3 regions of the Thermocoleostomius sinensis A174 genome follow, and region 1 is predicted to be linked to each of the others. Evidence: riboswitches for the same ligand, from Rfam matches in the RefSeq annotation. Region 1 holds a riboswitch; each other region holds the start of a gene.

Region 1 (5,217 bases):
CGCCTTCATCCAGACACGATCGATCTCGTCAAACAGCGCGTCGATATTGTGGATTTAATTTCAGAACACATCGTGTTGCGTAAACAGGGCAAAGACTTTGTAGGGCTGTGTCCATTTCATGATGACAAATCCCCTAGCTTTAGCGTCAGCCCCAGCAAACAGTTTTACTACTGCTTTAGCTGTGGGGCAGGGGGGAATGGTATTAAATTCTTAATGGAACTGAACAAACGATCGTTTGCCGATGTTGTCCTCGATCTGGCTAAACGCTATCAAGTGCCAGTCAAGACCCTGGAACCGCAACAGCGACAAGAATTGCAGCGGCAAATTTCGCTACGCGAACAGCTTTACGAAGTGCTGGCACTGACGGCTCGCTTCTATGAACATGCGCTGCACCAATCGCAAGGGGAACAAGCCCTACTGTATTTGCGCAACGATCGCCATTTGACTGACGCAACCATCCAACAGTTCCAACTAGGCTATGCTCCGAGTGGCTGGCAAACGCTGTATGGCTATTTGGTAGAACAAAAGCGCTACCCCGTCGAATTAGTAGAGCAAGCCGGGCTGATTATTCCGCGTCAGGGGGAACGGGGCTACTACGATCGGTTTCGCCATCGCTTGATGATTCCAATTCACGATTTGCAGGGGCGGGTAATTGGGTTTGGTGGTCGTGCCCTAGGAGATGAACAGCCCAAGTATCTCAACTCGCCCGAAACTGAATTGTTTGATAAGGGCAAAACCCTGTTTGCCCTTGATAAGGCCCGAACGACGATCGCTAAGCAAGATCAGGCAATCGTGGTAGAGGGATATTTCGATGTCATTGCACTGCATACAGCTGGAATTACTAATGCAGTGGCCTCGTTGGGAACCGCTCTCAGTTTGGCGCAGGTTCGGCAACTGTTGCGCTACACCGAATCGAAACAGGTGGTGCTGAACTTTGATGCTGATGCAGCCGGTACAAAAGCGGCGGAACGGGCGATTGGTGAAGTAGCCGATCTTGCTTATAAAGGTGAAGTGCAACTACGCGTACTGAATATTCCGGATGGTAAAGACCCCGACGAGTTCCTCAAAATCCACACGCCCGACGAATATCAAGCTCTGATTGAGCAAGCACCCCTATGGCTAGATTGGCAAATTCAACAGACCTTGTTTAAGGCAGACCTCAGCCAAGCCGATCAGTTTCAACAGGCAACGCAGGAGATTGTGCAACTATTAGGACAATTACCGAACGCCACTCTGCGTACCCACTATATTCACACCTGTGCCGAATTGCTAAGTCAGGGCAATGCTCGGTTAACTGTGCAGCTTGAATCTGACTTGCGCACTCAGGTACGCGGACAGCGATGGCATGGCCGATCGCAAAAATGGCAGCGACCTGGCGATCGATCGCTGTTAGAGGAATCAGAAGCGCAACTGCTGCGGCTCTATTTACACCTGCCTGAGACGCGATTGTTAATTCGCGAATCCCTAGAGGAGCGTGATCTAGACTTTAGCTTAAGCCACCACCGCTTTTTGTGGCAGCAGATCTTGTACCTTGAGGAGTCAAGGATTGGCAATCAGAGACTAGAAGTGGCTCTAAATTCCCAATCCCCAACCCCTAGCCCCCAACCCCTCGATTTAATTTCTCAACTGCAAGATCACTGTGCCGAGTTTCCCGATAAGGCTGCATTCGTCTATGAATTATTTCAACTCGATGAAAAAACTAGACGCGACATTGTGCGGGCCCCATTGGTGATTCGAGCCTCGATCGCCAGTATCGAACGGGTCATGTGCGAAAAACGGCGGCGACATTTTCTCGACCTTTGGAAACAGACCGATTGCCGTGAAAACGCGGAACTGTCTCTGTACTATCAACAACAAATCTATGCTGAAAATCAACGGATTGCTGAACTAGATCAACAACAGCGCCAGACTACTTTAGAAGATATTGCCCAACTGCCGTGGGCCGGAGAGTATTATGCTACATTAAGATCTTCTAATGAATAGCATTAGTATTCTCTGATGAGTCTGCCATAAGAATGATTGACAACCTTGTTTTACAGCGTTTAAAGTGTATAGAAATCAACTTGTCAGCCTAATCCGGCACTAGTCCTAGTCATCAAAGCTAGATGTAATGAACAGACTATCCGGAGCGGAGGAACCACTCTTTTTGGGGCGAATCTTGAGAAGGCTAAAGGTGAAGGATATGCAAGATTGAGTTTAACTCTTACTGCTTTAACCTTCAGGCTTGATACTTTAACCTTCTTCAGAAGGACACCTCTCAGTCCTAGCCCGTCAGCTAACTCCGTCGGCATTGAGAGGAGACTGAAGATATCACAGCATTTTTATAGCTTGATGGCCTTCAGTGTCCTCTGATCTGGTAGAGTGACGCTTTTTGCACCTGGTTCTGCCAGGGGGTGTTGCTCTGTGCGTAACCACTTCAACCCATAGGAGGGCTTGATGCTGCTGCAATTCAATATTCAGGCGATCGTCCTGATGACACATGCTGTTTGGCGTCGATCGCTCAAACCGGCTTTAGTTAGAGATGCGGTGCTGTTTCCGCTACTGGGAGTGGCTGGTGTACTTCTCATCTGGTGGATTGCCACATGGTTTTCAAACTTGCTGCCGACTCCGTGGGAAGCGCTGACGGCAAATTTAGATTTTATTTTGCACCCCTTTTACCGCCGTGGGCCGGGGGATTTAGGGATTGGTTGGTTGCTGCTGGCAAGTTTGCGGCGGGTGTTTTTGGGGTTTCTGTTGGGGTCACTGGTGGCTATTCCGATCGGGCTACTCATTGGTATGTCTAGGAAAGCGATGCTCGCCATTAACCCAATTATTCAAATTTTTAGACCTGTATCGCCTGTGGCTTGGTTGCCAGTCGCGTTGGCAATTTTTAACTTGGCAAACCCGTCTGCGATTTTCGTCATTTTCATTACGTCGCTGTGGCCCACAATTATCAATACCGCATTGGGGGTCTCCAGTGTTTCTAAAGACTACTTAGACGTAGCGCGAGTGTTGGAAATGCCCCGGTGGCGACAAATCACCAAGATTATCTTGCCAGCCAGTCTGCCCTATATCTTCACCGGACTGCGTATCAGTTTGGGGATTGCCTGGCTGGTGATTGTAGCGGTGGAAATGTTGACGGGGGGAATTGGTATTGGATTTTTCGTCTGGGACGAGTGGAGTCGCTTGAACTTGAATTCTGTCTTCCTAGCCATTTTGGTGATTGGGGGCACGGGGTTGGTTCTGGATTTTCTCATCGGCAAGCTGCAAGAACTGGTGACGCATCGATCGGCCAAGGTCAGACAAGCTTGATGTCCTGCACTATGGCGGTTCAAAGCATAGGAATTTGACTAAGTTTTCAATATTTCATAACTAGACTGATGCGTCCTTCACGCCATCAAACAGTTACTCATGCATCACAACAACGCTACAAGAGGTATCCATGAGTTTCATCAATCGACGATCGCTCCTCTATGGGTTAGGTGGATTTACAGCGGCCTCTGCGCTGGCAGCGTGCGGCGTCACGGGTGGACGGCAAACCCAGAATTCACTCGTGTCACAAGCTGCTTTGGCGATCGAACCCGTTATAGATCCCAGCACTTTGGAAAAACCGAATTTGACTGTCGGCTTCGTTCCTGTGAATGATTGTGCTCCGTTTGCCATTGCCTACGAGAAAGGCTTTTTTCGCAAGTATGGCTTGAATGTCAGGCTGAGCCGTGAGGCTAGTTGGGCTACGTCCCGCGATGGTGTGATTTTTGGTCGCCTCGATGCCTCTCCTGTGGTATCTGGAGCCGTGACCAACGCCCGAATTGGAGCCGAGGGGGCACGCCATGCGCCAATGTCTGCTGCCATGACCATTCACCGCCATGGCAACGCCATGACCATGAACCGGGCTATGTGGGAAGCGGGAGTCCGCCCGCTGTACGAATACAATGGCGACATTGAGCAGTTTGGGCAAGATTTTCGCCGCTACTTTGAAGGACTGCCGCCAGAGCGCCGGGTATGGGCAGTGGTGCTTAGTTCCGCCATCTACGAGTATTTTGTGCGTTATCTAGCGGCAGCCGTAGGGGTTGATCCGATCGAAGCCTTTCGCATCATCATCTTTCCGCCACCGCAAATGGTCAGCAATATGCGCATCGGCAATATGCAAGCGTATATGGTGGCGGAACCTTGGAACACACGCGCCATCACGGGCAACGAAGGGATCGGCTTTACCTTTGCTCAAGGCAAGGAGATTTGGCGCGGACACCCCGATCGCGTTTTGGCGGTGATGGAAGATTTTATTGACCAAAATCCTAAAACCTATCGATCGCTAGTCAAAGCTCTGATCGAAGCTTGTCAATATTGCAGCGACCCGGCCAACCGCGAAGAGGTGGCCAAAATCATCACAGCACGATCGTTCACCGGAGCCAAACCCAGAACCTGCCAAACACCCACCCCAATTACCCCTGACAACATTGGCTCATTGCCCGACTGCGTTACCAAATTCACTGGCCCGGCCCTAATTGGCAACTATAACTATGGTGGCTTTGACGACAAGCCACGGGTACGTCAATCCAACGATACTACGATATTTTTCAACATGCCCTCGGACATTGCTACCATACCGGGCGATCATTCCACTTTCCTTTGGCAGTCGCAATCGCTATGGCTGATGACGCAGGCGACTCGCTGGGGGCAAATTTCAGAGTTTCCTAAAGACGCTGAGGAAAAAGCACGCCGCGCTTGGCGCACTGATCTCTATCGCGAAATTGCTACAGAAATGGGAATTGCCTGTCCAGCCGACGACTACAAAGTAGAACCTGCGGAAGCTTTCATCGATCGCAATGCCTTTGACCCCAGCGATCCAGTGCGTTACCTCAATAGCTTCAACATTCGAGCCAACGCCCCTACGCGCCTATTCATGTCATCTTAAATTTTTTCCTTTTGCTTTCCCCTGTCATCCCTCATCCTCTCATCCTTTAGCAACGGAGTTGACTATGGTTAAACCAACGTTTTTCTATGCGGCTAACGAAAGCCCCTATCCTACTCAATCGGCGACGGCGACGGTTGAATTTTTGGTAGTTGAAAATCTTGTCAAAGCGTTTAAGCGACCAGATGGTGGGCACTCAGTTGTTTTGGATGGTATTGATTTGACGATCGGTCCGGATGAATATATTTCAGTGATTGGGCATTCAGGTTGCGGGAAGTCAACCTTACTGAAAATTATTGGCGGCCTAGAAAAGGCAACCTCTGGCT
Region 2 (5,217 bases), 2.5 Mb from region 1:
TCGCGCCAACCTGTCTAAGAGGATATTTGACACGTTGCAACTTTTACCCCCTCATCCCTCAACCCCTGCTCCTGTGGAAGCAGAGCCAGTGTCAGCTTCACGCTCCTGTGGGTGAGGGTAGTTTGAGCCAGCTTTGAGCCACATGATCTTGTTCAACCAACCGCCAAGCAACACTCCCTTTATTTCTTAACCCTATGCCGCCCTTCTCTCTGTACGAATTACACTACAATTTGGGGTACGTGTTAGAGAAACAGGGGGATTTCGCCGGAGCCATTGCCAACTATCAACAGGCAATCGCGCTAGAACCCAACGCCGTCCAGGCTTATAACAATCTGGGCTGTATATTGGCAAGACAAGGTGAGGTTGACGCTGCGATTCAGGTGTATCAGCAGGCGATCGCCCTACAGCCAGATTCGGCCATTCTCTATAGTAATTTGGGGCAAAGCCTGAGCCAACAAGGCACCGATCGAAAAACAATTTCAGCGGCGATCGTCGCCTACCGTCGTGCCATTGCTCTGCAACCAGATTTGGCAGTCGCCCATCACGGCTTAGGTCAACTTTTGCGCCAACAAGGCCAACATGCGGCCGCTATTGAGCATCTTCAGCAAGCAATTCAACAGCACCCCACCCATTGGAACATCTACGCCGAAGCAGCCTTTTCGTGGCTCGCACTAGGAGATTTCGATCGGGCGTTTGCACTACTGCGATCTGTGATTCAACCCCAGCTACCCTATGTGCAAGCCTACTGGCAATGGACAGAACAAGCCAGAAATCGTTCCGATCAGAGAAATTCGCCTATCGATGAACTGCTGCAAGCGCAGATTGCCTGCGGGCGCTTTTTTTTAGCCCTCCATCAACAACAAGCTTCGTCGGTCATAGCCAGTTATCTAGCAGACGTCTACGTTCATCGAGCCGCTGCACTTGCTAGGTACGGTGGCAACGGTCAAACGCAGCAAGCCAAACTCTACTACGAGCAAGCTTTACAGCTTCAGCCCGATCGCCTCGACCCCAACCGCAACTTAGCAAAGTGCCCGTTGAAACAAGCTCAGCCACAATCGCAACTCTCAGCCGCGATTGATCCCAGCCAACCCGACCTCACCTCAACAGTCTGGACAGGGTTCCATACGTCCACTCAAGAGTGGCTCACGACCCATGCCGCCACCACCGACTACCGCTGCTTAAATTGGATACGATCGTGCTTGACTTGTCCTGCTGCTGACACAAGAGGGGTCGTTGCTCCGCAATCACCAGTTGCTTCACAATCACCCATTGATTGTCCGGTTCACTTCAATCCCCTCACTCCATTCCCTATCCCTGCGGTCTGTCATGGACTGAACTGTTCGCCTTGCCTCAAGCGTTTGTTCCAGGCTTTTCAATTAACTCAGATAGACCAGGGGATTCATCGCTGTCGTGGACTGCCGTCTATTCAAGCTTCGCCGTTGTTCACCGTTACAATTCCACAGGGCAAGAGTTGGGCTACGCCACAGCAAAATGACTGGCTAGTGTGTCACACGATCGCGGTTTCAACACCGGATGATTCTCTATTTAACGATTTGTCGCGCACGTATCCTGGTCACTTGCCCGGCTGTCCCTACTCCTCTAGACCCCCGCAATTGCCATTGCCCAAAGCGCGCCCGATTCCGATTTCAGGTACCGTGGCTATTCTGACAGGTTTGTCAGGGCATAACTACTATCACTGGATAGTAGACATTCTGCCTCGTTTGGCGCTGTTACAACAAAGCGGCTTTCCCCTCGATCAAGTCAATCGATTCTTCCTAAACAGCATCCGCCAACCCTTTCAACGAGACACCTTGGCCGCGCTGGGCATTCCTTTAGAAAAAATCGTGGAAAGCGATCGCCAGCCGTTTATCCAAGCTAATTGTCTATTAGTTCCCTCCTTCGCAGGCCCGTTGGGTTGGCTAGAAGCGTGGGCCATGGACTGGTTAAGGCAACAATTTTTACCATTAGCTGAGGCAATTGCTGCCAACACTCAATTACCCGAACGGATCTACATTAGCCGCGCCCGCGCCAACCACCGACGAGTGTTAAACGAAGTAGCGATAATCGACCAACTAAAAGCCTATAACATTACTCCGATTCAGTTAGAAACCCGATCGTTTGCCGAGCAGGTCGCTCTGTTTGCTCAGGCTAAGCTGATTCTGGCTCCCCACGGAGGCGGGTTAACCAATCTCATTTTCTGTCGCCCTGAGACAATCGTGATTGAGTTCATCAACCCTGCCTACATCCGGCACTATTACTGGGTCATCAGCCATCAGCGATCGCTTCAACATTATCTGGTTAGTGGTCAACCCTTTGCAGGAGAACCATTGCGGCAACTCATGTACACCAATCCTCTACTTGAGGACATCTGGATTCACCCAGAGCAACTCGTCAATTTTTTGCGATCGTTGCGTATCAAATAAAACAAGATTCAAGCCGCTCTTCCATCAGCAATATTAAAACTCATCTTAAGACGTAAGCATTGACTTGCATTTTTGTTTAAGCTAATATTACGAACTCAAACTTTAGTTGGAGTGACAAGGCAACCGTAGCAAAATTGACAAAGCAAATTCAATGATCCAACAACGTTGACGAAATTTTGACGAGAGTGCTACCTTACAATCTTAAATCTGTTAGTCAGCCTAATTCAGATCCACCTTCATTCAAAATGACAAAGAGATGAATCTGAAACGGAGGAACCATTCCTTGGGGCGAATTTTGAAAAAGATAAAGCGATGAGAGATAGACAAAACTGAATTTAACCGTCGTCGCTCTGACCTTGAGATTTAATGCTTTAGCCTTTTCAAAAGGGGCACCTCTCAGCCCTAGCCCGTCAGCTAACTCCGTCGGCAGTGAGGGGAGACTGAAGAGTCAGCATTTTTACAGCTTGATCTCCTTCAGTGTCCTCAGGCCTCTTGAGTGACGCTTTTTTGCTTTTTCTAAGTGAATCTACGGCGTTACTTAGTGCATCTATTCCTCACTAACTGTTTTGCGATAGTCAAGTGAGTTTCACGACAAGGAGGAATTCCAATGGTTATGTCTTCGCTCAACAAATTCTTCAACTCCACGGTTTCAACCGCCCTTGAGGATGCTGAAAATGCCTCTTTAACAGCTATCTCTCGATTTCAATCCGTTGGAGAAGCGATCGTTGATGCTGTGATTCAACCATCCCAAAAAGGTCGCGTTCGCTTTCAAGGGTCATGGTGGTCGGCCCAATGCAATCGAGATGTCACCCTGTCGCCAGGTGAGGTGGTTCGAGTGATTGGTCGCAGTAACATTACGCTACTGGTAGAACCTCTCCGTCAAATGTCTGAAAGCGCTTAGCCGAACAACCAGGTAGGCTCAGGTTAAGTTGGCGATCGGTTCCTTTGCATTGGTCTAGCAATGAAACCCTGATCTAAATCCTACTCTATGAACGTCTTGGCGCTAAGGGGTGGGGAACCTCCCACTCCCGTCAGCCCATACGGGTCTTACCCAATCGCTTGTGGGTAGAAAATGAACCAATTAGGGTAAAGCAGGCTCAGCCGTACCGTTAGTTTAGTTATCGAAACCGACCGAGCAGGCGTTGTCGCACTCCTTCAGCAATCTTTTGCCCCAAGTATTCTGGAATGAGACTTTCGTTTGGCCCTAATAGGTAAAGAATCAGTCGTGTTCGCCCTCGCCAAACCAGAAGATTGGCATTGACAACAAGCAAATCTTCTTGCCAAATCGCATACATGACCTTGTAGAACAAGCCTGGTTGGTTGTCTGCCTCAATCAGTAGGGCTGGCAAATGAAACACTGGATCGACATAAAATTCGGTTTCTACTTGTTCGAGACCCGCATCGAGGTTAAATTCAACGGCTAGCATTTCTTCCACTTCAAATCGCCCTGCTAGGGCTTCACGAATGGCACGACAAACATTGTCAGCCGTTTTGTCGGGAAGGGCTTTGCCGCCGCGCGATACTACGAGCTTGATGAACACCAACATGGGGGGATCAATTTGCCCATACAGGCTAAGACTATGAATGGTGAGACCGTAAGCTGCCAACACACCAAAAATATCGCTTAGTAGAAACGAGTGATTGCGGTAGGCAAAATGCAAGGTGCTGCGGTTGCTTTCAGAACTGAGTTCAATTACAGCTTGTCGAGATTTGTAAAGCTGGTAGGCTAGCCGTAAATTTTGTAGTTGAATTTCACTGCTGACGAATTGCTCGTAGAACTGAGGAAACGCACGGTTGAAGCGTCTCAGTAGCTCTAGTGTGGATGATTTCAAACCCGAAGCCATAAGCGGGGCGAATTCCAAGTCGTGAATGGTAGAGCCGCATCACGATCAATCCTCGGACGGAACCCGATCGATCGGCGATTGCACAGTTGCCTATTTTCATCTTTCCCAAAAACAAAACGTAGCCGTGCTACAGACGGCGATCGATTTTTAGCAGCCGCAACGTTACGGCTGTTATCTGCTTGAAATCTTCGTCTTTTTGAGATCTATTTTGCCGAAGGTGCAGTGGAAGCAGAAGCACAGCGATATACTTACTATTACTGCTATATGACTCTGTACTAACTTGACCGCACTCGCATGGGTTTCTGGAAGAGCTTATTCAGCACCTCTGATACTACTACTGCACCCAAATCGATGGAGGCTGACGGGCTAGCGTCTCCTGGTATGGTAGTAGAAAATTCTCGCATTTTTTTTAGCACCGATCGAGACATCGACCTCTATGAGTTAGAGGAACTATGCGATGCGGTGGGTTGGTCACGTCGTCCGCTCCGCAAAGTAAAAAAAGCCATTCAACATAGTTTTTTGGTGGTTTCTATGTGGGAGCAACGAGGGGCCCAACGCCGCTTGATTGGGTTTTCCCGTGCTACGTCTGACCATGCCTTCAATGCCACCATCTGGGACGTGGTGGTTCATCCTGATTTTCAAGGCAAAGGATTAGGGAAAGCCCTGATGCGACACATGATCAAGAAACTACGTAGTGAAGACATCAGCAATATTACGCTATTTGCCGATCCGCATGTAGTCGATTTTTATCGAGGTTTGGGCTTCATGTCCGATCCAGAAGGCATCAAGGGGATGTTCTGGTATCCAGACTAGGCTTTAGCCTTGCAAAAGTAGCTGCCGAGCTTCATCGATCCAGGTAGACACTTGATCCAGGCTGGGGCAAAGGTCTTGACGCTGCATGGTTGCCACTTGTAGTTTGAGGATTTGTCGATGCAGGCGAGGTAAGGAAG
Region 3 (5,217 bases), 200 kb from region 1:
TGTTTTATGTGGCTCTGTTCGGGCTGCTTTGGGACATTCTCTATAACTTCTTGCAGAAGTTTATGTGGGATCACGACTGGCCAGGGGCATTTCAGTTGCTAGCGGGCATTGCTGAGGGCGTGTTGCTGGCAATTTTGGTCCGATTGAACGTGCTACCATTCATTGATGGCAGCCACTTTAACCTAGGAACCTTTGTTCTACACTATGGTGCTGTATGGATCTCTACTTATTTGGCTTCTTGGGTAATTATGCGGTTACTGTTTCCTCGCTGGCGGTTTCGCGGCGGTGAATGGATTGGTAAATGGCGCAGGGTTTACTGATTACTTGGTTTTTTGTTGTTGATACAGGTCTTTGAAGCGGTTCTGTTGTTGTTTGTGATCAACAATCGGCACAGGATAGTTGCAGCGATCGCGTTCCTCCTGAGAAATTTTCCCAGTCACCAATTGTTCTGTATCCAGACTCCGCAATTCCGGAACCCATTCGCGAATATATTCACCTTCTGGATCAAACTTTTGGGCCTGACTAGCAGGATTAAAAATTCGCAGAGGTTTTGGGTCCATGCCACTAGAAGCGCTCCATTGCCAACCACCGTTGTTAGCGGATAAATCCCAATCAATTAGCCGTTGTGCAAAATACTTTTCACCTAAACGGTAATCAGTGATCAAATCTTTGGTGAGAAAACTGGCAACAATCATCCGACAGCGGTTGTGCATCCAGCCAATCTGATTCATCTGACGCATGGCAGCATCAACGATCGGATACCCAGTTTGACCGTCACACCACGCTTGAAAGTGTTCTGGGTTGTTGATAAAGGGAAAATCCTTCATTGGATCGCGGTACGCCCCCTCCGCCAGTTCTGGGAAGCAGTACATAGCATGTTGATAAAATTCGCGCCAACATAATTCTTGTTGCCAGGTATGAATGTTATCGCGAGCTTCATCACTACGACACTCGGACAGGGCCATTTCTGTTGCTGCCCATACACTGCGGATGCCAATCGTACCAAATTTGAGCGCCGCGCTCAGTTGTGACGTACCACGCACCGACGGAAAGTTCCGCCGTTCTCGATATTCGTCGATGGATTGGTCACAAAATTCTTCTAGGCGATCGTGAGCCGCTTGTGTTCCAGGTAAGAGGGGCAACTCATTATCCCACCCAAACCCCAAGTCCTTCGCCGAAGGTAATGGAATGCAGCCTGTCTGTTTGGCTTGGTCTTGTTCAGCCTCCGTCAAACCCTCGGCACTCTCTAAATTGGGTGCAGGAGCCGATTTCCCCCGACTGCGCCAATTGCGCCAAAAGGGAGTGAATACCGTATAAGGTGCACCCGTCCCCGTTAATATTTCTCTAGGAGCGTGAAGTAATTGATCCCAAAAGGCTTGCACTTCAATGCCTGCCTGTTTCAGAGCATCTGCCACCGTGCGATCGCGGTCTCTGGCATAGGGTTCTACATCCTTGTTCCAAAAAACCGCTTGTGCTTGTAACGTCTGTGCCAACGCTGGAATTTGTTGGGCTGGCGATCCTTGCAACACCAAAAGCTGGCTGCCTACCTGAGCATAGTTTTCTGCAAGCGCTTGGAGGCTGCCCATCATATAAGTCACTCGAACCGCTGCCACATCATCCCCTTTTAAGATGCCAGGATCGAGGCAAAACACGCCCACTACCCTAGTGCTGTGTTGTCTAGCCGCGGCTAGCCCTACATTGTCACAGATGCGCAAATCGCGACGGTGCCAAAACAAAATTAGATCAGCCATGCCATTTTTCGCTCAACGTCCGTTCATTCGGCCTACTCGCTGCCATTGTAGAAGATTGCCGACCACGAGAGCGGGTGATAGGATGGATCAAACCAAATACTGTATTGTCAGCCTAATTCAGCAGGAACTAACTGAGAGCCATCCATGAACCTGCTGAAGCGGAGGAACCAACATTCGGGGCAAATCTTTTAAAGGATGAAGGACAAAGGATAAATCAAATCTTTTAGCCTTGAGCCTTAGTACTTTAACCTTTCCAAGAAGGACACCTCTCAGTCCTCGCCCGTCAGCTAACTCCGTAGGCATCGAGAGGGACTGAAGAGACAGCATTTTCACAATCAAATGCGGTGCGCTCGTCAGCTTCCCAACCAAAGGATATGAGCGAAAGGACAACACGGGTCTTGCGGCCTGTACAACGCACAGGATGACTTGATCGCTCTGATTGCTCTATCCAATTCAACGCTGTGGTGCGGTTGTATCTTGACTCCGCCGATGCAATCGCTTTCATGCCGAGGGGTGTTGTTCTGTCGATTGTTTGTACTGCTCAAACCATTGTGGAGAAAGACTGTGGAAAATTGGCAAGCGATTGTGGCAACAGCCACCTTTATTGGAGTGATTGGTTTGGTGATGACCGAATGGGTTCACCTGATGATTGCCGCCTTTCTGGGTGCGTTGTTGCTAGTGTTTGCCAACGTGATTACTCTAGGAGAGGCGATTGGCTATATCAGCAGTAGTTATGCTACCTTGGCACTATTTTTTGGAGTCATGGTGCTGGTACGCTCGTTTGAACCTACTAAAATTTTTGATTATTTGGGAACCCAAATGGTGATGCTGGCTAAGGGCAGCGGTAAACGCCTGCTGTTAGCGATCGTAGCTATTACAACTCCGATTTGCGCCGTTTTACCCAATGCCACCACAGTAATGTTATTGGCTCCACTGTTGCCGCCCATTGCTCAAGAAATTGGCGTAGATTTTGTGCCATTGCTAATTTTGATGGTGTTTGTGGCGAATAGCGCTGGACTTTTGACATTGGTGGGCGATCCAGCCACCTTCATTGTAGGGGATGCCGTAAATGTCACCTTTCTCGATTACCTGGGGCGTCTAAGCCTAGGCGGGGTTGTAGCGATCGTGACGATCGTGTTGTTGCTGCCAGCCTTATTTTCCCCTATTTGGAACACACAACTTGCTGATCTAGAGCATTTGCCGCGTCCCAAAATTAATCATCCAGGGGTGTTGGCAGCCGGTGGCGTGCTGATGTTTTTTGTGCTTTTGTTCTTTGCTATTGGTGAGACACTGCCAGTTCCTCTTTCCCCGGCCGCTGTCGCGTTGATGGGAGCCGGCATTGCGCTGCTGTTGGCCCATCACAGCAAAATCGATACGGTCAACAATATTTTGCGCGATGTAGACTGGAGTACGTTGATCTTCTTCATGAGTGTGTTTGTGTTAATTGGAGCACTCGGTAAAACAGGTGTGATTAGCAGCTTGTCTGGTCTATTGACGATCGTGTTGGGTCAAAATATTGCCTTAGGCTCGATCGCGCTGCTGTTTTTTGTCGGGTTATTGTCTAGCGTTATTCCCAATATTCCGCTGGTGGTGGCAATGGTTCCATTACTGAAAGAATACATTGTCAATGTGGGCCTAGCTGGTAACGAAATTCTGCAAGCTGACTATCAAGGAGCTTTTCCACCCGAGGTAATGCCGCTGTTCTATGCCATGATGTTTGGGGCAACTCTGGGCGGTAACGGCACATTAGTTGGGGCATCGTCTAATATTGTAGCGGCAGGAATTTCTGAATTGCACGGTCGGCGCATCCCCTTCAAAACCTTCTTACACTATGGGATTCCCGTTATGATCATGCAACTGATGGCCGCCGCAATCTACGTGTTGGCACGTTTTTTGGTATAAAGTACGGCAAATCTTCTCAATCGCTCCCTTCATTCTACTGTTACGCAAATCGATAGTTAGATCGAAGCAGATGCTTGCTTGACACAATCACTCGAGCATATCCTCTCCCATTCGGTTTCTGATAGCGGTCGAGCTTCAAGCCGAATGTCAAAGCAGGTACAAGCCGCATCTAGTAGCGCTTGGATCACCTGGTGATGCAGATTTTGCTTCAAGTGATTGGGCAGAGCGATCGGCTGTATCTCTACGCCAAACACCTGACGAAACAGAGTCGGATCGGGCATAAGCTGCATGGAGCCATGCTGCAAAATGACGGTATCTCGTCGTAGTTGGGCACTGCCAATTAACTTAATCCCGTCTGTTGTCACCAAATCCGCGCTGGTGGCTGTGTCAAAGCAATTGGGGTTGTGAATATAGCCGCGCCCCGCCTCTCCGTAATGCAGGTCTATGCCAATCGCTCGCCAGCCCTGAATCAAAAATTGGCAAATCTGCCGATAGGCTTGCAGGCGCGTCCCCGGAATGCCAGACGTGATCACAGCATAGGTAAGCTCGCCTTGATGCAACACTGCCCGTCCGCCACTGGGCCGCCGCACCAACTCGATCGGCTGTCCTTGCCAGCTTAGGTTTCGCCAAGCATCAGGATAGCGCCGCTGATGATGACCTAAAGAAAGGGCGATCGGCTTCCAGGTGTAAAACCGCAGAGTAGGCGGATGGTTGCCTTGGCGATGTTGTTCCAACAACCATACATCCACAGCCATTTGCACAGCACCAGAAGCCGCGATCGGGGGAATGTAGCGCCAGATTGAATAATTCATGAGAGTACCTCCATAAATCCCTCAACGTTGGAGGACTTCGAGAGCTTCGGTTCCTAGGGTTAGGGAGGTAGTTTGAGGCATAGTCGAAACATTGTGAAGCCTCTCCTAAAACAAGAAATACCGCTGTGCCATTGGCAACACCGTTGCCGGTTCACAAGTCAACAGTTCGCCATCTGCCCGCACCTCATAGGTTTCAGGATTCACCTCAATTTGTGGCAGCAAATCATTTAGTTTCATGTCTTTTTTGGTAATTTTGCGAATTCCCCCCACCGCCACTACTTTTTTTTGCAACTTCAGCTTGTCAGCAATCCCTGCTTTTAGAGCCGATTTTGAAACAAAGGTGAGCGAGGTGCTGTGCATGGCTCCGCTGTAGCTGCCGAACATCGGGCGCATATGGACAGGTTGTGGGGTGGGGATGCTGGCATTGGCATCGCCCATCTGGGCCCAGGCAATGAGTCCACCTTTAATTACCAGTTCCGGCTTAACGCCAAAGAAGGCGGGTTTCCAGAGGCAGAGATCCGCCAGTTTACCGACTTCGATCGACCCCACATGGTCAGCAATACCGTGTGTAATCGCCGGGTTGATTGTATATTTAGCGATGTAGCGTTTTGCCCGTAGATTATCATGGCGATCGCTATCGTCCGGCAACGCGCCGCGCTGGTCTTTCATTTTATGAGCCGTTTGCCAGGTGCGCAGAATCACTTCTCCCACCCGACCCATAGCCTGTGAATCTGACGAAATCATGCTGAAGG

What was found. A riboswitch is a leader RNA that binds a small molecule or an ion and turns the genes downstream of it on or off. The one in region 1 is predicted to bind cyclic di-AMP.
Region 2: linked by a shared signal. The riboswitch ahead of OXH18_RS06345 (NfeD family protein) and the one ahead of ntrB (nitrate ABC transporter permease) in region 1 are both predicted to bind cyclic di-AMP.
Region 3: linked by a shared signal. The riboswitch ahead of OXH18_RS19635 (ArsB/NhaD family transporter) and the one ahead of ntrB (nitrate ABC transporter permease) in region 1 are both predicted to bind cyclic di-AMP.

Annotation. Positions count from the first base shown of each region.
Region 1 is NZ_CP113797.1:4,747,306-4,752,522, reverse strand. Features, by position in the region: gene dnaG (DNA primase) at 1-1,983, shown strand, start outside; cyclic di-AMP (ydaO/yuaA leader) riboswitch at 2,090-2,305, shown strand; gene ntrB (nitrate ABC transporter permease) at 2,437-3,291, shown strand; gene OXH18_RS20460 (CmpA/NrtA family ABC transporter substrate-binding protein) at 3,422-4,894, shown strand; gene OXH18_RS20455 (ABC transporter ATP-binding protein) at 4,959-5,217, shown strand, end outside.
Region 2 is NZ_CP113797.1:1,458,298-1,463,514, reverse strand. Features, by position in the region: gene folB (dihydroneopterin aldolase) at 1-18, shown strand, start outside; gene OXH18_RS06350 (tetratricopeptide repeat protein) at 195-2,423, shown strand; cyclic di-AMP (ydaO/yuaA leader) riboswitch at 2,660-2,867, shown strand; gene OXH18_RS06345 (NfeD family protein) at 3,031-3,324, shown strand; gene OXH18_RS06340 (hypothetical protein) at 3,542-4,267, opposite strand; gene OXH18_RS06335 (hypothetical protein) at 4,293-4,418, shown strand; gene OXH18_RS06330 (GNAT family N-acetyltransferase) at 4,562-5,080, shown strand; gene OXH18_RS06325 (DUF4332 domain-containing protein) at 5,084-5,217, opposite strand, start outside.
Region 3 is NZ_CP113797.1:4,546,068-4,551,284, reverse strand. Features, by position in the region: gene OXH18_RS19645 (hypothetical protein) at 1-320, shown strand, start outside; gene OXH18_RS19640 (cryptochrome/photolyase family protein) at 321-1,751, opposite strand; cyclic di-AMP (ydaO/yuaA leader) riboswitch at 1,893-2,067, shown strand; gene OXH18_RS19635 (ArsB/NhaD family transporter) at 2,316-3,653, shown strand; gene OXH18_RS19630 (lipoate--protein ligase family protein) at 3,710-4,465, opposite strand; gene ureC (urease subunit alpha) at 4,571-5,217, opposite strand, start outside.